Regions from separate parts of the Faecalibacterium sp. Marseille-Q4896 genome, predicted to be linked through region 1. Evidence: a T-box and tRNA genes for the amino acid it is inferred to sense, from the RefSeq annotation. Region 1 holds a T-box; the other holds one or more tRNA genes.

What was found. A T-box is a leader RNA that pairs with one kind of tRNA and senses whether it is charged. The one in region 1 lies ahead of metG (methionine--tRNA ligase), so its partner is inferred to be a tRNA-Met.
Region 2: it has a tRNA-Met gene. The T-box ahead of metG (methionine--tRNA ligase) is inferred to sense a tRNA for this amino acid. The anticodon was not compared.

Annotation. Positions count from the first base shown of each region.
Region 1 is NZ_JAFREG010000003.1:286,802-298,200, reverse strand. Features, by position in the region: gene J3348_RS07645 (ABC transporter permease) at 1-938, shown strand, start outside; gene J3348_RS07640 (ATP-binding cassette domain-containing protein) at 946-1,758, shown strand; gene J3348_RS07635 (hypothetical protein) at 1,905-2,138, opposite strand; gene J3348_RS07630 (TatD family hydrolase) at 2,227-3,042, opposite strand; gene J3348_RS07625 (EamA family transporter) at 3,039-4,001, opposite strand; gene metG (methionine--tRNA ligase) at 4,008-6,005, opposite strand; T-box leader at 6,075-6,316, opposite strand; gene J3348_RS07615 (Dabb family protein) at 6,362-6,664, opposite strand; gene J3348_RS07610 (hypothetical protein) at 6,741-6,962, opposite strand; gene J3348_RS07605 (hypothetical protein) at 6,972-7,283, opposite strand; gene J3348_RS07600 (hypothetical protein) at 7,303-7,620, opposite strand; gene J3348_RS07595 (hypothetical protein) at 8,785-9,249, shown strand; gene J3348_RS07590 (F0F1 ATP synthase subunit A) at 9,754-10,437, shown strand; partial or broken gene atpE (ATP synthase F0 subunit C) at 10,477-10,703, shown strand; gene J3348_RS07580 (ATP synthase F0 subunit B) at 10,719-11,210, shown strand; gene atpA (F0F1 ATP synthase subunit alpha) at 11,200-11,399, shown strand, end outside.
Region 2 is NZ_JAFREG010000002.1:191,552-202,950, forward strand. Features, by position in the region: gene J3348_RS04810 (ATP-binding protein) at 1-423, opposite strand, end outside; gene J3348_RS04815 (aminotransferase class I/II-fold pyridoxal phosphate-dependent enzyme) at 595-1,617, shown strand; gene J3348_RS04820 (PTS glucose transporter subunit IIA) at 1,781-2,296, shown strand; gene J3348_RS04825 (hypothetical protein) at 2,347-2,493, opposite strand; gene J3348_RS04830 (GTP-binding protein) at 2,552-3,496, opposite strand; gene J3348_RS04835 (EAL domain-containing protein) at 3,617-4,036, opposite strand; gene J3348_RS04840 (hypothetical protein) at 4,102-4,950, opposite strand; tRNA gene J3348_RS04845 (tRNA-Met) at 5,120-5,196, opposite strand; gene J3348_RS04850 (DUF4349 domain-containing protein) at 5,283-6,422, opposite strand; gene J3348_RS04855 (sigma-70 family RNA polymerase sigma factor) at 6,409-6,900, opposite strand; gene J3348_RS04860 (hypothetical protein) at 7,023-7,598, opposite strand; gene J3348_RS04865 (hypothetical protein) at 7,724-7,861, opposite strand; gene J3348_RS04870 (biotin transporter BioY) at 8,195-8,755, shown strand; gene argF (ornithine carbamoyltransferase) at 8,812-9,810, opposite strand; gene J3348_RS04880 (dCMP deaminase family protein) at 10,203-10,682, opposite strand; gene J3348_RS04885 (elongation factor G) at 10,926-11,399, shown strand, end outside.

The DNA.
Region 1 (11,399 bases):
CGAGTATCTTTTCGCTCAACGTCCTACAGACGGCGCTGGAACTGGGCTGTATCTATGCCCTGGTGGCGCTGGCACTGTTCCTGAGCTATTCCATCCTGAACATCGCAGACCTTTCCACTGACGGCTGCTTCACGCTGGGCTGCGCCGTGGCCTGTCAGGTAGCACTGACCGGCCACCCCATTCTGGCCCTGTTCGCAGCCATGGCGGCAGGTGTGTGCTCCGGCTTTGTTACGGCTTTTCTGCAGACCCGCCTTGGGGTGGAGAGCATCATGGCAGGCATCATCGTCAACACCGGCCTTTACACCATCAATCTGGCCGTGATGGGCTTTTCCTCCACCATGTCGCTGGTCAAGACCGACACTGTTTTCTCGCTGGCAAAGGGCTCACTGAGCTTCCTTGGCGGCTGGTATAAGCTGGCCATCGCGCTGGCCATGATCCTGCTTGCCGGTGCGGCGATGCTGGGCTTTCTGGGCACCCGGCTAGGCCTGTCCATCCGCGCCACCGGTGACAACGCTGCCATGGTGCGTGCTTCCAGCATTAACCCGGCTTTCACCATCACGGTGGGCCTGTGCATTTCCGGCGCATTGTGCGCCCTCTCCGGCGGCCTGCTGGCACAGTATCAGAAGAGCTGCGATATCAATGTGGGCACCGGCATGGTGACCATCGCACTGGCTTCCCTCATCATCGGCGAGACTCTGCTTGGTAAGCGCACCATGCTGCGCCGGATCATCGGCGTGGTGTTCGGCAGCTGCCTGTACCGTTTTATCGTGGCTGTGGCCCTGCGCTTCAATGTGCCTGCCGCCGCCATGAAGCTGGTGTCCGCCATCATCGTGGCCATCGCCATTTCGATGCCGGCCATCAAGGAAAAAATCGCCTTTGAGCAGCGCAAGCATGGGGCCTGCCGCCGCCGCGTGACCACCGGCAAGGAGGGAAAGTAAGATGGAAATGCTTCAGCTGAACGATCTGCACAAGACTTTCAACCCCGGCACGGTCAATGAAAAAGTGGCCCTGAACGGTGTCAGCCTGCACATGGAAGCCGGGGACTTTGCCACCATCGTGGGCTCCAACGGCGCGGGCAAATCCACCCTGTTCAACGCCATCACCGGCGGCTTCATCGCGGATGAGGGCAGCATCCTGCTGGGCGGACAGGATATCACCTTTGCGCCGGAGCACCAGCGCAGCAAGGTCATCGGCCACCTGTTTCAGGACCCGCTCAAGGGCACGGCACCCAACATGACCATTGAGGAAAACCTTGCACTGGCCTATCTGCGTGCCGGCACCGCGCCCCACGCCATCTTCTCCCGCATCTCCCGCAAGGACAAGGAAGTGTTCCGCGAAAAGCTGGCGCTGCTGGATATGGGCCTTGAGGACCGCATGAAGCAGCCGGTGGGACTGCTTTCCGGCGGCCAGCGGCAGGCGCTGACCCTGCTCATGGCCACCCTCGTCACCCCCAAGCTGCTGCTGCTGGACGAGCACACCGCAGCGCTGGACCCCGCCACCGCCGAAAAGGTACTGGAGCTGACCAAGAGCATCGTGGCTGAAAAGAAGATCACCTGCCTGATGGTCACCCACAACATGCATCAGGCACTGGAGCTGGGCAACCGCACCCTGATGATGGATTCCGGCCGCATCGTCTTTGACGTGAAGGGCGAGAAACGCAGCCGGATGACTGTGGACGACCTGCTTGAAAAGTTCCGCGAGAACGCAGGCAAGAATCTGGACAACGACCGCATCCTGCTGAGTAAAGTGGAAAAGTGACCCGGACAGAAAAGCACAGCCCCGACAGACCATGCAGTCTGCCGGGGCTGTATTTTTGCGGGGAAGCGCACCGTAGGGAAAAGCGGTTCCCCAAACAGCAAATCCCCCCTGCGCAGATGCACAGAGGGGATTTTAAATATCAGAAATTACTGAACGTATTCAACTGTGTACTCGAAGCCGTACTCTTCCTGCAGCTTCTTCACCTCGGCCTCGCAGTCCTCGATGAAGGTGGGGGCGTAGACAGAAGCGCCATTGTGGGCCTTCTTGTAGTCCTCAACGATCTGCTGCAGCTTTGCCCAGCCCTCGTTGGCCTTGTTCTGGTCGATGCTGTCGGGGAAGTTGATGATGAACTCGCGGTGCTTAGGAATACGTGCTTTCATGGTAGGTTCTCCTTATAACAGTTTGGATTTTGATTGTTGATTTATACAGAAGCACAGAGAAAAACCTGTGCAACTTGCGAAAAACGGATCACAGCCCGTATACCCGGCGGGCATTTTCGGCTGTGGTGCGGAACACCTCTTCGGCAGAGAGGCCCCGCAGCTGGGCGATATACTCGCCCACATAGCGGATGAGGGAGCTGTCACAGCGGGTGCCGCGCACCGGCTCCGGTGCCATGTAGGGGCAGTCGGTCTCTAGTACGATGCTTTCCAGCGGCAGGGCGCTGATGGCTTTTGCCGCCCGCTTGGCACCCTTGAAGGTGCACGCCCCGCCAAAACCGATGAACAGTCCCTGCTTTGCCAGCCACACTGCATCGTCGGCACTGCCGGAATAGCAGTGGACGATGCCCTTGGGCTGGTATTTTTTGAGCAGGGCGTAAACGTCGGCGTGGGCGTTGCGGTCGTGCACGATGATGGGCTTGTCCAGTTCCAGCGCCAGCCGGATGTGTGCCTCAAACATGGCCAGCTGGGCATCCTTGGGCACAGGCCAGTGGTAGTCCAGCCCGCACTCCCCCACAGCTACCACCTTGGGGTCCTCGTAATACGGGGCCAGAGCGCGCATCTCTGCGGCCCAGTCCCCGCCGTACACCGAGACCGTAGGAGCCGGGCCTTCCTCGCCGCAGTCGGCGGCGGGCAGCAGGCTTTCCGGATGGATGCCAACAGCTGCCACCACCCACGGGTAGCGGTGCGCCAGCTCCATCACCCGGGGTGCATCCCCGGAGTGGGTGGCCTGTTCACACACGCCCACCACGCCTTTGCCGGGCAGGCTGCCCAGCAGGAAATCGCGGTCTGCGTCAAAAGCGCGGGCACTGTAGTGCGCGTGGGTGTCAAAAATGGGGCCGGTCATTTGCCCTCCTTTTTGGCGGGGGCCTTGTTCACCAGCCAGATGCCCACACACACGAACACCAGAGCCGCCAGATACTGCCAGCGGAACAGGGGTTCGCCGTTGAGCACGGCGCTCAGCAGTACGTTGACCACCGGGTTCACGAAGCCAAAGATGGCAATGCGGCTGACCGGGTTGTTCTTCATCAGCAGGGCCCACAGCACATAGCCTGCCCCGCAGATGAAGGCCAGATACAGCATGACCACCACCGCCAGTGCGCTCTGCACATGGAGACTGCCGCCCAGCACAGTGCCCAGCACGAACAGTGCCAGACCGCCCACGAACAGGTTGATGAAGCAGACGGCAAAGCTGTCTGCTTTTTTGGTCACGGATTTGTTCCACGGGCCGGACAGGGTAAAGATGATGGTAGCGGCCATCATGCAGAACACGCCCCAGCCGCTGCCGCTGCCGTGGTTTCCCAGCGTGCCGATGAGCACGCCTGCAAAGCCGATGACACAGCCCAGCGTTTTGGCAGGGGTCATGCGGTCGGCGTTGCCGTAGATGAAATGGGCAAAGATCACGCCCAGAAAGCTCTGGGTGCTGTTCAGGATGCCGCCAAAGGCACCCGTGAGCATGGCAACAGCGATGTAATAGAATGCGTACTGGATCGTGGTCTGCCACAGGCCCAGAGCACAGCACTCCGCTGCCACTTTGCCGTGGGGAAACTTGGGCAGGCGGCTCTGCAACAGAACACTGCCCAGAAGCACCAGAAAGCTGCCCAGCATGAACCGCACACCGGCAAAGCAGAAGATGGAGGCGGTGTTGCTGGTCTCAATGGAGAACAGCCGGTAGCCCAGCTTGATGAAGGGGAAGGCCGAGCCCCACAGCACATTGCAGAAGATGGCCAGCAGCACGGCGAACACCGGCGTGCCGAAGATCTTATCCAGCCATTCCGCGCGGGAAAGCGTTTTGTTTTCCTGCATGGCGGCTCAGTGGATGCGGCTGCCTACGGGGGTGTCGTCGCCGTAGAAAGCGATGGAGCAGCCGCCGTCGGCGGTATCAGCAGCAAAGATCATGCCCTCGCTGACATACTTGCCCTTCATCATGGGGCGAGGTGCCAGATTGCACACAATGCCGATCTTCTTACCGATCAGGTCTTCCGGCTTGAACCACTTTGCAATGCCGGAAAGGATGCAGCGCTCCCGCTCGCCGTCAAACACGGTCAGGTGCAGCAGCTTCTTGCTTTCCTTCAGGTTCTCGCAGGCGCGCACTTCGGCCACGCGCAGTTCCACCTTGCAGAAGGTGTCAAAGTCGATCTCTTCCTCGTGGGTAAAGTCCACGGTGCTCTCCTCGGCGGGGGCGGCAGCCTTCTTCTCAGCTTCAGCCTTGGCCTTGTTGGCAGCTTCGGCAGCGGCCTTGCGCTTCTCGTCCTCTTCCTTCAGGTGGGCAATTTCCTTTGCCACATCGATGCGGGGGAACAGTGCCTCGCCCTTGTGCACAGTGTAGGTCTCCTGTACGCCGTAGGTGGTCTTGGTCAGGTCCAGAGCAGATGCGTCCAGACCCAGCTGTTCCATCATCTTGGGTGCGGTGGTGGGCAGGTATGCGTTCAGCAGGATGCCGCACACGCGCAGTGCCTCGCACAGGTGGTACAGAACGCTCTCCAGACGGGCCTTGTTGGCCTCGTCCTTGGCCAGTGCCCAGGGAGCGGTCTCGTCGATGTACTTGTTGGCGCGCTGGATGACCGCAAAGATCTCCATCAGGGCCTGCGGGATGGTCAGGCTGTCCATGTCGGCCGTGACCTTGGCGGTCAGCTCGTTGACCATGGTCTCCAGCTCGGTGTCAATGGCTTCGGTACCGGCCACATTGTGCACGGTGCCGCCGAAGTACTTCTCGCACATAGCGACCGTGCGGCTGAGCAGGTTGCCCAAATCGTTCGCCAAATCGCTGTTGATGCGGGTGATCAGGGCTTCGTTGGTGAACATGCCATCGTTGCCAAAGGGAATCTCACGCAGCAGGAAGTAGCGGATGGCATCCACGCCGTAGCGGTCGCACAGGATCACGGGATCCACCACGTTGCCCACGGACTTGGACATCTTGCCGCCGTTCATCAGCAGCCAGCCGTGGCCGAACACCCGTTTGGGCAGGGGCAGATCCAGAGCCATCAGCATGGCGGGCCACAGAATGGTGTGGAAACGCAGGATCTCCTTGCCCACCATGTGAAGGTCGGCGGGCCAGAACTTGTCGTAGTCGTGATATTTTTCGTTACCGTAGCCCAGCGCGGAGATATAGTTGCTCAGGGCATCCACCCACACATACATGGTGTGCTTGGGGTCGAAGGGCACGGGGATGCCCCACTTCACGGAGGTGCGGGACACGCAGGTGTCCTGCAAGCCCTGCTTGATGAAGGCAATCATCTCGTTCTTGCGGCTCTCAGGCTGGATGAACTGGGGGTTCTCCTCGTAGAGCTTCAGCAGGCGGTCGGCATACTTGCTGGTCTTGAAGAAGTAGGCTTCCTCGTGTGCGTCGTACACTTCGCGGCCGCAGTCGGGGCACTTGCCGTCCACCAGCTGGCTGTCGGTCCAGAAGCTCTCGCAGGGCTTGCAGTAGTGGCCGATGTACTCGCCCTTGTAGATGTCGCCCTGCTCATACAGCTTGGTGAAAATTTTCTGGCAGGACTCCATGTGGTAGTCGTCGGTGGTGCGGATGAAGCGGTCGTAGCTGACGTCCAGCAGCTTCCACAGATCCTTGACAGTGGCTACGATCTTGTCCACATACTCCTTGGGGGTCACACCGGCATCGGCAGCCTTGTCCTGAATTTTCTGGCCGTGCTCATCGGTGCCGGTCAGGAACATGACGTCATAGCCCTGCATCCGCTTGAAGCGTGCCAGTGCGTCGCAGGCGACAGTGGTATAGCTGTGGCCGATGTGCAGTTTGTCGCTGGGGTAGTAGATGGGAGTGGTGATGTAGAATGTCTTGTGCTCACTCATAGGTTGATACTCTTCCTTTCCTGATTTGGCGGGGAACGAAAAAAGCCCTCATCCTGCCGGACTGAGCCGGACAAGGACGAGAGCCTGAAACTTTCGTGGTACCACCTTGCTTCGCCGCACCCTTGCGGGCGCAGCCTTTTGCCGGGCCAAAAAGCACGGCGCAGCGCGGTAACGGGCGCACCCGTCGCAGGCTCAATTTTCACCTGCGCAGCTCCGAGACCATCTTCGGCATCGCGCGGCCTGCCCGGTTCCATCCTTCGGGCTTTCTGTCAGGCGCAGACGGTGCGTACTCTTCTCTTCACAGCCAATTTACATTGTTATGTCTATAATACGCAAAAACGGTGGGTTTGTCAACATTAAATCTCGTAATCCAGACAGAACCGTGCCTTGGTGTAGGGCCGCACCTTGCCGTCGGCCACAGCCACATGGGCGGGATGGACGGAGTAGCCCTTGAGGGCCTCGGCGCTTTCAAAGGTGGTGTCCAGCATCAGGTCGGCGGTGGAAGAGGGGAGACCGTTGATGTTGACATGCACTTCCACAAGGCCCGGAATTTTGCCTGCCAGACCTTCCAGCCCCTCTTTGATGCCTGCCTTGACGGCGGCTTTTTCGGCATCGGACAGCTCGTCCTTCAGCTGCCACAGGATCACATGCTTGACCATAATAAAAAAACCTCCTGCGTTTTTTTCTCATTGTAACAGGGTGAGAAAAAATCCGCAAGAGGAAAGCTGCAAAGTATTATTGGGGTGCGAACAGCAGAACCACCAGAAGCACGGCACAGAGCACCGAAAGTCCGATGCCCTCCAGCCGGGTCAATTTGATGTACTCTTCTGTGGGCTCAGGTACCTGCGTGTACCGCCCACGGTCATGCAGGGCAATGGCATCCTCCGGCTGCAGCGCCATAAAAATGCCGAACCCGATGCCGAAAAGTGCGGCTAAGATCGCACAGATGACTTCCATAGCAACCCCTCACTTTTTGGTTTTGTCGCTCCTACTCAGGGCATAGCACAGATACGAGATCAGCAGGGCAGTGCACAACACGAGCGCTGCCACCATCAAAATGGAGTGCAGCGGCTCGACCTTTGGCAGAAAAATGTTGACCAGCAAGAACGCGCCGCCGATGGTCGAAGCAATGCCGTAAAACTTGCGGAAGTGTTTCTTTTCGTCCTCGGTGCTCCATCCGGTGCCGGTGCCATTGTACAGATCCCGGATGCCGCGGTACAAAAACAGCACACCCAGCGCGGCGTTCAGCCAATCCCAGCCCGAAAGATTCAAATTCATAGTGGCTCCTTTCCGGCTGTCAATCCGCACTATGGTTCCAGCTTTCGTAAGCGACAAGATAAAGAAGGTCTCCCACAATGGCGATGCCGAAGATGATACGGTAGAGCAGCGATGTAACAGGTGTGAAGGCTAAGATCAGAAAGGCGATGCTGTTGAGCATGTAAAACACGCCGTTCTTTTTCTGCCAGAAGGCGCGGTACTCCGGGTCACGATTATACTGGTTGAACGGCAGATTGATGAACGGGTCTTTGCCTTGAAGATCCCGAATGCCGGAGATGAACCAGATAACGGTCAGCACAAGGTTGAACAGAGTGGAAACCGAAACGAACGACTCCATGAAATGAACCTCCCATCTTTTTCCACAGTATACCACAGAAAAGTGCAAAAACACAAGGACGGTATTCAACCGCGCAGCATAAAATTTGCACAAATCGGGCGTTGACTGTTGGTGAAAACAGCACAAAATAAAACCAGCCGGACGAGGCGGTTGCAAGCCCTCGTCCGGCTGGATACTTACTTCTTCGGAGTCATAAGCCTCTTCTCCTTGTGGTTCCTCATTTTCGGAGTAAACGTTTCATAGGGTGACTCTCCTTAGAAACTACTGGAAACTGAGAATCTATTTCAAGGGGACTGATTACTTAGTACATTGGATTGACCCTTCTCTTAACTGATGGAGTGCGGCACCGAGATTCGGAAGATGAATTTCATATTACCACATTCTTTCGAGTTAGATTCGCCAGGGGCAAACTACTTAGTACATTGGTAGAACTCCTTTTTTGCTATTCAAATAATGTTCTCCGTACAAAAGATACCTTCATAGGAATCATCTCCGGCGGATCTATTTGAATCGCTGGGGGTTAAGTTTATCGACAGGTTGTCGTGTAATCGCATTTTTGATGCTCAAGACTGGCTCATTTTTGTTGTGTTTTTATACGGGGGAAACATCCCGTCTGTGGTGAGCCTCTATTTTGCTTCTCAGCGAATCCCGACAGCCTGTCCCTGCTGTGCGGGTTCCATATCGACCATCGGTCTCGCTCCTTTCTGCTTCAAGTCAGCGGGATTAGCTCTCTCTTGAGCTTCTGCTGTACTTCTCTGGTTTCTGGCTTTATTATACATATTCCTGATTGATTTGTCTATTCGCAGAGTGCACAAGGATATAAATATAAAATTGTGCAGTTCTTGAAAAACAGCAGATGGAACGTGCAAAATGCCGCTTTCTGTGCGGTGTGCCCGGGCAATCGGGCCCTTTGGGGAGGAACTCTGTGCCCTGCAGGGAGGGCTGACGAGGAAGTCAACAGCAAAGCTGCCCAGAAGTTCCGGGCCGTTTGTGGAGGATTTTGCGCAAAACGGGAGAAAGTGTCCACAGGGTATTATGCGTCAGATCGATTTGTGCTAAAATAGCGTCAATGAATGGTAGTCGCCGCCGCCCCGCGAGATGAAAGTTTCGCGGGGCGGCTTTTTTGCGGCAAAAATTTAGACACAAAAGAAACGGAGAATCAAAATGTCTAAAACTTTACCGGAACGTATCTTCTTTACCATTGTCATGGCTGCAATTATGGTCTATGGCATGATCGTTTACAATGTGGCGCTGAACACAGGCGGTGTCACCAATGCCAACTTTGTTATGGCTCTGCACGAGATGCCGATCATGGTTCCCATTGCCTGCGTGCTGGAATTTTTCGTGGTGGAGAAACTGGCCACCGGATTGGCGTTTATGTTCATGCGGCCCACAGATCGTCCGCAGTTCATCACCTATGCCATCTCGCTGATGATCGTGTGCATCATGTGCCCGGTGATGAGCCTGATCGCAACGGTGCTGTTTAAAGAACCCGGCTTTGGCACTTGGGTGCATACATGGGGCTGCAATATGCCCATGGCCCTGTGCTGGCAGATGCTGTACTGCGGGCCGCTTGCCCGTGCCATCTTCCGGCTGGTGTTCCGCCGCGGCGCAAAACAGGCGGACTGACAGATTTTAGATATGCAGTTATAATAAATATGTATAGGAGCGGGTGTAATACCGGACGAGACGCCTATACGAATTTTATATATCGGGCATATAAAGTATGTACAATGGGGCATTTTTGATGGAAATATTCCCCGGAATGCCCTGAAAAAGCCATTGAAACCTAAGAATTGGCTAAGAAATTTGTGGAAAAAGTACATGTGAAGAACGTTTTATTGGACAAGATGCACAACTTTTTTTGTATATCAATGCAGTAGAACCACCTAAAATGTAGAATGTGCACAAAGCCACTTGCCAATTTTCGTCAATCGTACTATCATACACAACGAAAAAAGACGAAGTGACCCGTGCAGGAGGGAGGGTGTGACCGGACAGAGCCGAACACCTTCCTTACTTTTTTCACAAAGCTGCGCCTTTTCTTCGAGCGATAAGAAGGACGCTGCGCCGCCGGGGCGGTGCGGCGGTCTTACCCCCGGAACCCTATTCTTCAGGAAGGAGGAAAAACAATTGAATAATCTGACCAAAGCATTGATGGAAGAGCTGACCGTCGAATACGTCAAGGTCGGCCCGCTGCAGATCCCGGAATCCGTGGTCATCAGCTGGGTGATCCTGGCCATCGTTACCATCGGCTCGATCCTGCTTACCAGAAACCTGAAGGTGGACCACATCAGCAAGCGTCAGGCCGTGCTGGAAATGGCCTACCTCGCAGGCACCAATTTCTTTGAAGGTCTGCTGGGCGAAAAGGGCAGGCGCTATGTGCCTTACCTGATGACCGTGGCCATCTACATCGCCTTCAGCAACCTGATTGGCGTGTTCGGTGTCAAGCCCCCCACGAAGGATCTGGACGTGACCGCAGCGCTGGCGCTGATGAGCATCATCCTGATCGAGGGTGCAGGCATCCGTGCACGCGGCGGCGTGGGCTTCCTCAAGAGTCTGTCTGCCCCCACTCCGGTCATGACCCCTATGAACATCCTCGAGATCGCCATCCGCCCCACCAGCCTGTGCATGCGACTGTTCGGCAACGTGCTGGGTGCATTCGTCATCATGGAGCTGATCAAGCTCGTGGTGCCTGTGTTCGTCCCGGCGGTGTTCAGCCTGTATTTTGACCTGTTCGATGGTCTGATCCAGACCTACGTGTTCGTGTTCCTGACTTCACTGTTCATGAAAGAGACCATGGGCGGAGAAGACTGATCCATTGATATTTACTGAATTTAAAAGGAGATTATTACTATGAATGGTTTGATTGCTCTGGGCGCTGGCATTGCAGCGCTGACCGGCATTGGCGGCGGTATCGGCATCGGCATCGCAACGGGAAGGCAACGGAGGCAATCTCCCGTCAGCCCGAGGCATCCGGCAAGATCCAGACCAACCTGCTGCTGGGCGCTGCTCTGGCAGAAGGTACTGCAATTTTCGGCTTCGTCGTTGCACTGCTGATCATCCTGTTCCTGGGTCAGTAACGGAGGCGCAGACGAATGCTGAAGTTGGATATTAACCTGCTGTGGACCGTCGTGAACGTCCTCGTCATGTATGCGGTGCTGCGCAAGTTCCTGTTCAAGCCTGTTCAGGACGTGATCGCAAAGCGCCAGCAGATGGTGGACGCAAACCTGGCCGATGCGGAGACCTCCAAGAAGGAAGCCGCAGAGACCATGAACGCCGCACAGGAAAAACTGCGCAATGTGGACAATGAGGCCGCTGCCCGCCGCGAAGCCTACGAAAAGCAGGCTGAGGTCGAAAAGCAGCAGCTGCTGGCAGATGCCCGCAAGCAGGCAGACGCCATCGTGGCCGCCGGCAAGGCGAGCGCCGAGGCCGAACGCCAGAGCAAGCTGCGGGAAGCCGATGCCCAGACCACGGCACTGGCCCGTGCGATGTGCGAGAAGCTGCTGGCCCGCAATCTGACCGCCCAGGACGACGCACGTCTGCTGGACGATCTGCTGGAGAAAGCAGGTGCAGGCAATGGCAACTGAATTCAGTCGTGAATTTTTTGCGGACAACCGCATCGTCAAGGCCGAGCTGCGCAGCGCCCGCAAGCCCCGGGAAGAGGAGCTGAACCGGATCCGCGCCGAGGTACGCAAGCTGTATGATGCCACCGAGGTCATCCTGAACGTGACGGTGGACGAGAGCCTGCTGTCCGGCTATGTCCTGCAGGTGGGCGA
Region 2 (11,399 bases), on a different contig from region 1:
GGTGAGCGGGGTGCGCAGATCGTGAGAAACCGCGCGCAGAAGGTTTGCACGCATTTTTTCCTTTTCACTCTCCATACGCAGCTGTTCCTGCTTTTTGATGCGGGTGGTGAGGGTGCTGGTCATGATGGACACCACCAGCATCACAAGGCCGGAGAACAGGTTTTCCGACAGGGTAAAGTTGAAGGCGAAATACGGTGAGAGGAAGGCAAAGTTCACAGCCAGCACGCTGATGAGCGAAGCCGCCACACCCCACGCATAACCTTCTGTATACATAGAGGTGACGAATACCGCCAGCATAAAGATAAGCATTGCTACGCCCTCAATGCGGCCCATAACGGCCTGTGTAAGCATCACCATGGCATAGGCGGCGAACAGAGCCAGCAGCATTACGGTGGCATCCCGCACAAGCGTCTGTTTTTTCATGCACATTCCCCTTCCCAAATAATATATTCCGTTTCCCGCATTATACCATAGAAAAACTAAAGATACAGTAAAAATCCTTTGCCGTAAAGAGGGACGTGATTTGACACTCCCTCTCCCCCGTAGTAGAATAGCCCTATCAACACTTTATCTCACTGGATCAGGAGTAACGATATGCTGTATTTCGAGAACGACTACTGTGAGGGTGCACACCCTGCCATCCTGCAAAAGCTGGCCGAGACCAACTTTGAAAAGGTGCCCGGCTATGGCACCGACCCCTACTGCGCCAGCGCCAAAGCAAAGATCTGCGCTGCCTGCGGCTGTCCGGATGCAGACGTGACCTTCATCTCCGGCGGCACCCAGACCAACGCCATCGTCATTGCGTCCATGCTGCAGCGCTGGCAGGGCGTGATGGCTGCTGCCACCGGCCATGTGGCTGCACACGAAGCCGGGGCCATTGAGTATACCGGCCACAAGGTCATTGCCCTGCCCGCCCACGAGGGCAAGGTGAGCGCCGCGGATGTGCGCGACTGGTGCGCCACCTTCTATGCCGATGCCAACCACGACCACATGGTGTTTCCCGGCATGGTATATATCTCTCACCCGTCCGAGTACGGCACCCTGTACACCAAGGCTGAGCTGGAAGAGCTGCACGCTGTGTGTCAGGAGTACCACATGCCCCTGTTCATGGACGGCGCACGCCTGGGCTACGGTCTGATGGCCAAGGGTACCGATGTTACCCTGCAGGATATCGCCCGCCTGACCGATGTGTTCTACATCGGCGGCACCAAGGTGGGCGCGCTGTGCGGCGAGGCCGTGGTGTTCCCCCACGGCGCACCGGCCCACTTTATGACTATGGTCAAGCAACAGGGCGCGCTGCTTGCCAAGGGCCGTCTGATGGGCCTGCAGTTCGATGTGCTGTTCACCGATGATCTGTACACCCGCATCAGCCGGAACGCCATCGAGACCGCCGACCGTCTGAAGGAGGGCCTTGCTGCCAAGGGCTACCGCTTCTATATGGAGTCGCCCACCAATCAGGTGTTCCCCATTCTGGAAAACAGCCAGCTGGAAGCGCTGGAAGGCAAGGCGAAGTTCGGCTTCTGGGAGAAGTACGACGACACCCACACCGTGATGCGCATTGCCACCAGCTGGGCCACCCGCATGGAGGAGATCGAGCAGCTGATTGACCTGATGTGATGCCGCCAAAGATTTTTGGCTGTTTTATGCGGGATACCAATTGCAATTTCTTTCACAATGTGGTATCTTTTGGGTAGACCAATGGGTTGGAGCCGGTGGGCCTTGCAGGACAGCGTTTCGGCCGGCTGGCTCTATGAAATAATCGGAAAGAAGGTATTTTAACATGGGCTTTTTTGATAAGCTGTTCGGCGGCAAGACCGAGCAGGAAGAGACTGTCAAATTCTTCGGTCAGAGCAAGACCGTTCTGACCCCCATCCGCGGCAAGGTGCTGGCACAGGCCGACATCCCCGACGAGACCTTTGCACAGGGCATCCTTGGCCCCGGCTGCGGCATCGAGCCCACCGGCAAGACCGTGTATGCTCCGTTTGACGGCACCGTGGAACAGGTGGCTTCCACCCTGCACGCCGTGGGCCTGACCAGCGAGGACGGCATCGAGATCCTGATCCATGTTGGCATGGACACCGTGGAGATGCAGGGCAAGGGCTTCAAGGCACTGGTCAAGGTGGGCGATAAGGTCAAGGCCGGCACCCCGCTGCTGAAGGTGGATCTGGACGCCATCCGCGCCGCAGGCCATCCCACCGCTACCGCCATCATCGTGACCAACGGCGATGACATGGGCGAGCTGAAGATGCTGGCCGAGGGCGATGTGCTGGCCGGCACTCCGCTGTTCAAGTTCTGATCGTAATCGTAAAAGGCGTGAGCTTCCATTCGGAGGCCCACGCCTTTTTGTTATTCCTTTTCTTGTTTATATTTCAGCGCCTTCTGGGAGAAATGTCCATCGAAGAACTGGATGAAGGGGCCAAAGGCGATGATGATAACACCCACCACCATGCCGATGATGTGCCGTGCTGAGGGAGCCTGCCGGGTCTTGTTCATGGCCTTCTTCTCTTTCTCCTTCTGTTTTTCACCATTCTGTTGTTTTTGTGTTGAAAATTCAGGCCTTGAGCCGGGCTTCAATGGCCGCTTTGTCCAGTCCTTCGCCAATGACGATGAGCACATCCTGCCCCTGCGGGATGGGTTCCAGCGTTCTGCCGGCAGCGGTGGCGTTCAGCTCCAGCCAACCGGTGGTGCCCTGCGGGTCCGGTGCAAAGCCCTTCACCCGCAGCACATGGCCGCAGGCGGCATCCGCAAACAGATGGTCGGCAGCGGCCTTCAGCTGCTGCAGCGTCAGGTGCTGCTCCAGAAAGCACAGAGAGCTGAAGGCTTCGTGCTCATCAAAATGCAGCTTTTCGCAGCTGGCCTGCCTGCAGCCGCAGGCCGCAATGGCGGCAAGGTCGGCATCGGTAAGCCGTGCCCAGTCCTTGGTGATGATCTCTTCCGGCGCAAAGCGGCGGGAGCACTTGCAGCCCTCCAGCGCACGGGTCAGGTGGGCCACGGCGGCAGCGGTCTGCTGCTGCCCGGCCAGCTGGGTACGGCTGACCAGCACCCGGCCCGCGTTGGCTGTCTCGGATGCCAGCACGTACTCAGCCTGCGGCGAAAGCGTTTCCGGCAGCATGGCATCCACTATGGCGATCACATTGCCGATGTGATACCAGCGGTCCAGCGGGTCGTCCCGCAGCACATCAAAAAACTCGTCCACATCAAAGATGCCGCTGGGTTCCACCACCACCCGGTCAAACCCGCGCATGGCCATGGCAATGAGCTTGGTGCGCATCCGGCGCTGGTGGGTGTCGCAGTCGCATCCGCCGCTGATGGTCTCAAGGTCGCAGTTCGGGCCAAGAAGGTCCTGCACCAGCATGGCATCCACGTTCACTGCGCCGAAGTCGTTTTCCAGAATGCAGACATTGTGGCCCTGTGCCACCAGATACCGGACATACCGACGCAGAAAGGTGGTTTTGCCTGCGCCCAGAAAGCCGGTGATAAGGTCTACCTGTACCATAATAAAAAAGCACCTCCTGTGCTGTTGTTTGCCCGGTTCCAGTATACCGCAGCAAACTGTAATACGCCAGTGGCAGATGCAAAAAGCCCCGCATTTCTGCGGGACTTTTTATGTTCGTATTCAGCCGCTGTCGGATGCAGAGCTGTACTCGGCAATGACCTTGCGGGCGGCAGGTGCCATTTTGGCCGGTACGGCGGCAGGTTTTGCAAGGAAGTAGCCCTGCAGCGCATCCGCGCCCAGCTCGATGACCTTGCGCAGCTCGGCGGCGGTCTCCACGCCCTCGGCAATGATCTGCATGCTGCGCGGGTGGGCGAAGGTCTCCAGCGATTTGAAGAAGGTCAGCCGCTCGATTTCATACAGTGCGCCCTGCTCCTGCGCCAGCTTCATGATGGTAGCGGGTGAGCGCAGCGCTTCCATATCGGAGCGCATCAGGGCTTCGTAGGCCATCACCTTGCGGGCGCTGCTGCCGCAGCCCACGCAGCCAAGGGCCAGCGCCGCGGCGCACAGCCCGGACACGACCGCTTTGAGATATTTTTTCATCGATTTTCTCCCCTGAGGGCGCTCACGCAGCAGGACGTTCCGGCTACCATATCACCCGATTATACCTAGTTTATCATACCATCTTTTTCCGGGTGCGTAACCAAAATCCGGCAAAAACCTTCACGATCACAAGAAAGCGGAAGAACTTTCCACCCATCGGAATAAAAAGCACAGCCCTTCCCATTGACTGGGAAAAGCTGTGCTTTGCTGCTGTTATTCGTTTTTTTTGCCGGGACGGTGGACACAGTGATCTGCTCATAATCCGCACTGTGTGCAAGATAAACGCTCAGGTCACCGGTGTTGGTGGTCTCCATGCCGTCCAGCTTTGTGCAGGCGCAAAGGCCAAAGGCCAGCACATCCATGCCGGCAGCAGCGCCCTGCCAGAATTTATCCTCGCAGCCAGGCTTTGCCCAGCGCCGCGGCAGATACTGCACAAAGCCCACAGCCGTCAACAGTTCATCCGCCTCGGCCAGCTGGGCCTCGGCAGCGGCATCGTCCAGCATATCCCTGCCCGCGCAGCGCTGCAGGATGACATGGCACACCGGGCGGCGTGTGGCCTCCAGCACCGAGTGACGGAAGCCGTAGCGGGAGACGTTCTTTTTGCCGTACAGCAGGATAAAGCCCATGCTGTTGCGGCTGTCCGCCCGCAGGAAGCCATGGGTGATGTAGGGCATCTTCTGGCCTTCGGGCATCATGTCCAGATAGCCCACGGAGCCGTGGCGGGTGATGGTCTCATTGAAGAAGCGCTTGCCGTCGTTGCCAAAGATGGGCCAGATACCGCCGAAGGGGAAGGACGGACGGCTGTTGATGTCGGCTGCCTGACCTGCACGGGGGCCTGCCTCCATGGTAGCGCCTGCCCACATCATCATGCGGATGCCGGAGCCATCACGGCCCATGGAAGAAACGTTGTTCACATCGGTGCGGGCCTTGTGGGCAGCTACCATTTCAACGGCGAGTGGGTGTAAATTTTTGATACAGTAAGAGGGGCTGCTGCACTTTCGGCTAAAACGATGTGCAGCAGCCCCTTCTTCGTATCGGATCCAGACAACAAAAAAGCGTTCTGAGAGATCTCAGAACGCTTGGTGGTTGCGGGGGCCGGATTTGAACCAACGACCTTCGGGTTATGAGCCCGACGAGCTACCAGACTGCTCCACCCCGCGATATTTACTTTGTGCTCTCAGCGGTTCTCGCTGACTGCTCAAGTATAATACCACAAGGGCGGGCGGATGTCAAGTATTTTTTTGATTTATTTTTTCTTCTTTTTCCAAACCACGAACCCTGCGCAGGCGGCGGCTGCGATCACCACCACCGGCCATGCACCGGCAAGGGCAACGATGACCTGCTGCAGGCCACCCACAAAGTTCTGCCAGCCAGCGGAAAGGGCGCTGACAAAGCGGCTGCCGAAGCCCTCGCTGGGCGGCGAGTAGGTGCTCACCTCGCTCAGGCTCACGTACACGGTGCACTCTTCCACCTGATCGTTGTACCAGTCCATCTGGCTCTGCCAGCTCTCGATCTGGCTCTGCACATCCGTCAGGCTGGACTCGATCTCAAGCAGGTCGGAGAGGTTGTCGGCCTGCTGCTGCAGCTGCTGCAGGCGGGTTCGCTGGTTCTTGAGATTCTCAAGCCGGGTCTCCACGTCCATGTACTGGGCGGTCACGTCGTCGGCCTGCTGGTTTTTGTAGGTCACGTTGCCTGCTTCGGCCACGGCGGCAAGAAAGTTCTCGTAGTTCTGCTGCGGCACCCGGTAGGTCAGGCTGACACTGCGGCTGTCACCGGCATCCGAGTATTCACTGCTGGATTCCAGATAGCCGCCCGCTTCAGCAAGGGCAGCATCCAGCGCAGCGCGGGCTGCGTCGTAGTCCTTGCTTTCCAGGCTGAGGTTCGCGGTGTAGATGATCTTTGCGTGGTCGGTGCTGTGGGCCGCTGCTGCCGCATCGTCCTCCGAATAAACAGCGGTGCCGTTGTCTGCGCCGCTTTCCAGCGCCATGGTGTTCAGACTGTAATCGGCTGCCATGGGGCTGTCCACAGCGGCGCGGTCCGCGCCGCCTGCCGCCATCCCCGCCGCAGTACTGTCCGCAGAATAATAGACCGCCGGACTGCTGCTCTTTGCGCCAAGGCCGATTTGTCCGGTGGCAAAAGCACCATAGCCTACCACGCACACAGCAAGGCAGGCCGCCAGTGCGCCCACCCGCTTTGCGGGGAAGCGGATCAGTTTCTTCTTCGGCTGCACCGGGGCGGACTGGGCCGGTACCGGTGCGTCGGTTTTCATCATGGGCTGGGCCTTTTCTTCTTCGGTCAGCTGGTCGGTCATGGCCAGCAGCTTTGCCTTCAGATCGTCCGGGGCGTAGAGGTCGTCCGTCTCCATCTTGTACTCATACCACCTCATCTTCGATTTCCTCCTTCAGCATCGTATGTAACTGCGCCCGGGCACGCCGCAGCCAGCTCAGCACCGTGTTGGACGGTGCGCCCATCATCCGGCCGATTTCCGCCGCCGTGTACCCCTCGTAGTAATGCAGATAGATGGCATTGCGGTAGTTTTCCGGCAGGGCGCGCACTGCGTCCAGCACACTGCCGTCCTCAAACGCATCGGGCGCGGGCAGGTTCTCGTCCAGCTCGGTGTCCTTCTGATGGGCTGCGCGGGTCAGGTCCCGGCAGCGGTTGATGGCCACCCGCAGCAGCCACGCCTTGAGGTGCTCCTCACTCTCAAACGTACCATTATAATGCAGGAGCTTCTCGTAGACATCCTGCACCACGTCCTCGGCATCGGCTGTGCATCGGCTGTTGTGTATGGCAGCGCGGTAAACAGCATCGCTGTATTTCTGCACTGCCAGCGTAAATACTTCGTTTCTGGTCAGCTGTCCCATAGTTTCAAGCTCTCCTTTACCGCCTGTACAGGGCTGGTGGAATTCGTGTTCCACGGGGGACATTCACCCTATACACGGCTGAACGCCCCCGAAGATTGCATTGCTGGAAAAATTTATGAAAATCACCTTTTATATACTCTCTGCAGCAGGGCCACCCGTTCTGCAAGGAAGGTCTCGGCCTTCGGATGGTGCAGCCAGCGCTTGTTCGCCGCTGTGCCAGCCAGCTTTCTGCCCAGCGCTGCCGGGTCGGTATCGGCCTGCATCACATCCTGCATGGTCAGCTGCAGCGTCAGCGCCGCAGGGGTGTCCGGCAGCGGCGGCAGCGGGTCCTCCCACACAAAGGGCGGCAGCAGCTGCACCGCCACCGTGGCGCGGGTGCACTCCTCGGTGAGCAGCAGGGCTGCAGGCGTGCCGTCCGGCTGGACGTGCAGGGTGCTGTACAGCAGCTGCAGACTGCCCTCGGCCAGCAGGCGGATATCCCCCTCCCGCCCGGTAGGCGAAAGGCTCAAATATTCCCGCGCCTCGTCCAGATAGATGTGCCGGGCCGGTGCCTGCACGCGGGCATACAGCGCAGGCAGCGCAAAGCGGCCCGCTTTGTCCAGTGCGTGCTGCAAAAGCAGGTAGAACTCGGTCAGTGGGTAGGCCGGGTCCGGCTGCGGCATCCCGAAATCGGGGCGCGATACGTGTCCTCCACCCATAGGGAACCTCCTTGACAAATAACGCTGATGCGGTATAATAAATACAGAAGGGGCGCTGACTGCAAGGGTCAGCTTTCCATCCCGCTTGTCAAAAAGATTGACCGCACAGTTTGGAAGCAGGGCGGTCAATCTTTTTTGTTATCATCGTCTTTCTTCTGGGAAAACTTTGCCACGACCTCAATGGTCAGGCGGATCACATCCACGATCAGGCTCAACAGTGTGAGAATGAACGTGAGCAATGCGAGAGTCTCCAAAAGAGTCATCCGACATCCCTCCCTTCGCCTTCAAGGCTCCGGGCAGGGCACTTGCAAAAAAGTTTCCTCCCGGAACCTCTGCTTCATCCTAAGTAGAAAACTAGATAAGAAGAATCAGCGATAACGGGACAGAAAGCATGACCACCAACTTTGCAATCAGCGCCTTATTGACAGTATATCACATTTCCCGACTCGACACAATGTGTTTTGTCCCCCGGTCAGTGTGCCGGGAGTTTTTATTGTAAACCCCCTCGAAACTTTATTGTTGACCATCTGTCTCCCGCTGCGCTATACTCGAGCACAGATGCCTTGTAAATTTTTAACAGAGGGGAATTCTATTCTATGAAAAACAAAAAACTGACCACCTATCAGATGGCTGTCACTGCGCTGATGGCCGCCGCGCTGTGCGTGCTTGGCCCGCTGAGCGTGCCCATCGGGGCCATTCCCATTTCGCTGTCAAACTTTGTCATCTGCCTGACCGCATGGCTGCTGGGGCCCAAGTTCGGCACCCTGAGCGTGGCGGTGTACCTGCTCATCGGCCTTGTGGGCGTGCCGGTGTTCTCCGGCTACGGCGCGGGCATTGCCAAGCTGGCAGGCCCCACCGGCGGCTATCTGGTGGGCTACCTGCTGCTGGCCTTCATCGGCGGTCTGTTCATCGAAAAGAGCAAGGGCCAGCCGGTGATCTCCGGCATCGGCCTTGTGCTGGGCGATGCCGCCTGCTACGTACTGGGCACCGCATGGTTCGTGTTCCAGATGCAGTGCGAGCTGGGCTATGCGCTTTCGGTGTGCGTGTACCCGTTCATTGTGCTGGACCTCGCCAAGATCGTGGTGAGCTGCATCGTGGGTGCACTGCTGCGCAAGCGTCTGGTACAGGCTGGCGTGCTGAAGCTGAAGGAAGCCTAACAGGCAAAGCAAAAGGGAGACTGCAAACGCAGCCTCCCTTTTTTATTTGTGATCCGTTATTTTACATAGCCAAGGGTCGCAGCCATCACGGCCTTGATGGTGTGCATTCGGTTCTCGGCTTCGTCAAACACGATGCTCTGGGGGCCTTCAAACACTTCATCGGTCACTTCCATGGCATCGCGGCCAAAGCGCTCGCCCATCTCCTTGCCCACGGTGGTCTTGTGGTCGTGGAAGGCGGGCAGGCAGTGCATGAACACAGCGTGCGGGCCTGCAATTTCCATCAGCTGCTGGTTGATCTGGTAGGCGGCAAGGTCGTTGATGCGCTCAGCCCACACCTCCACCGGCTCACCCATGGACACCCACACATCGGTGTACAGCACGTCGGCACCCTTGGCGGCCTTGGCGGGGTCCTCCTCAAAGGTGAGGGTGGCACCGGTCTCGGCAGCGATCTTCTGGCACTCGGCCACGAGGGCAGCGTCCGGCTGGTACTTCTTGGGTGCACAGGCGGTGAAGTTCAGGCCCATCTTGGCGCAGCCCACCATCAGGCTGTTGCCCATGTTGTAGCGGGCATCGCCGAAGTAAACGAAGTTGATGCCCTTCAGGTGACCAAAGTGCTCCCGGATGGTGAGGAAGTCGGCCAGGATCTGGGTGGGATGGAACTCGTTGGTCAGGCCGTTCCACACCGGCACACCGGCGTAGTGGGCAAGGTCTTCCACGATCTGCTGGCCATAGCCGCGGTACTCGATGCCGTCGAACATGCGGCCCAGCACACGGGCAGTGTCGGCAATGGACTCCTTCTTGCCGATCTGGCTGCCGGACGGGTCAAGGTAGGTCACTTCCATGCCCAGATCGTGGGCAGCGACCTCGAAGCTGCAGCGGGTGCGGGTGGAGGTCTTTTCAAAGATCAGGGCGATGTTCTTGCCTGCCAGCTGGTCATTGTGGCGGATGCCGGCCTTCTTTTTTGCCTTCAGGTCTGCGGCAAGGTCCAGCAGTTCTTCGATCTCGGCAGGGGTGTAGTCCAATAGCTTCAAAAAGCTGCGGTTCTTCAGACTCATTGTATATTTCCCTCTCTATGCAAGCATTGTTGAATATTTATTCGAGATATAGCTCTATTATAATGATATCCTGTAAAAATTGCAATACCCTGTCGGATATGTTATACTAATCGTGCTGCCCTTCTCCATTTTGGCAACAGAAGGGAGGTGAGCCGGATGATCGACATTTTTACCAACTTTATCGTGGCTGTCGCAGCGCAGGTAGCTGCAACCTACCTGTGCAAGTGGCTTGAGAGTCACAGAAAGGGCAAGTAAGCACAAAGAACCCCCGCGGAGCTGCAACTCTGCGGGGGTTCGCTTTTTGTGAGCCGGTGATCTAACCTTACCAACTTTCTATCTTTAGTATATGCAATCCGGCGCAAAAGTCAAGATGCTATGAAAAAATTCACACTTTACAGCTCCAGCTCGGCCTTCCGTCCGGTGGACTGATAGGCAGTCAGCTTCACGCCGGCTTTTTTGAACATGAACCGCGCCGCCACGCTGGAATCGCTGTCGTGGTACTTGTCGCCGTAGTACACCACCTCGGCAATGCCCGACTGGATGATGGCCTTGGTGCACTCGTTGCAGGGGAACAGCGTCACGTACACCCGCGCACCTTTCAGGTTATTGTGGGCGCTGTTGAGGATGGCGTTCAGCTCGGCGTGGCACACGTACATATACTTGGTGTCCAGCGGTGCGCCCTCCCGCTCCCAGGGCATCTCGTCGTCGCTGCAGCCAATGGGCATACCGTTGTAGCCCAAGGACAGAATTTTGTTTTCCGAGCTGACGATGCACGCGCCCACCTGACTGTTGGGGTCCTTGGAGCGCATGGCCGTGAGCAGCGCAATGCCCATGAAATATTCATCCCAGTTGATGTAATCGGTACGTTTCATTTCGGTATGCTCCTTGTGCCTTTATTCTGCCTTTTATTATAGCGTATCGCTGTGGATTTTACAATAAACTTTGGCACTGCCGTGCAACTTGCACAAAACCTTGCCCCGAAGTTTGGCGCTTGATTCGTCAGAATTTTCAAACGAAATATTTAAAAATCATTTTGAGTGTGGTATTATCTTTGTAAAATATGCCACAAAAGCGGAGAGAATGCTCCGTGCGGCGGAAATGAGGGAAAAACCGATATGAAATACGCAAGCAACAACATCCGCAATATCCTGATTGCCGGTCATGCCGGCAGCGGCAAGACCACGCTCACCGAGGCGCTGGTCTATTTTTCGGGCGCTGCCGAGCGTATGGGCCGTGTTGAGGACGGCACTACTGTTTCGGACTTTGACCCCGAGGAAGCAAAGCGCAAGGCCAGCCTGTCTGCATCGGTCGTCCCCGTGGAGTACGAGGGCATCAAGTACAACCTGATCGATGCGCCGGGCCTGTTCGACTTCGAGGCCGGTGAGTACGAGGGCATCCGTGCCGCCGAGAGCGTGCTGGTGGTGGTGTCCGGCCGCAGCGGCGTGACTGTGGGTGCGGAAAAGGCGTTCCAGCTGGCCCGCAAGAATGGCAAGGCTACCATGGTGTTCGTCTCCAAGTGCGATCTGGAGAATGCCAACTACTTCAAGATCCTTGAGGATATGAAGATCAAGTTCGGCTCCACCGTCTGC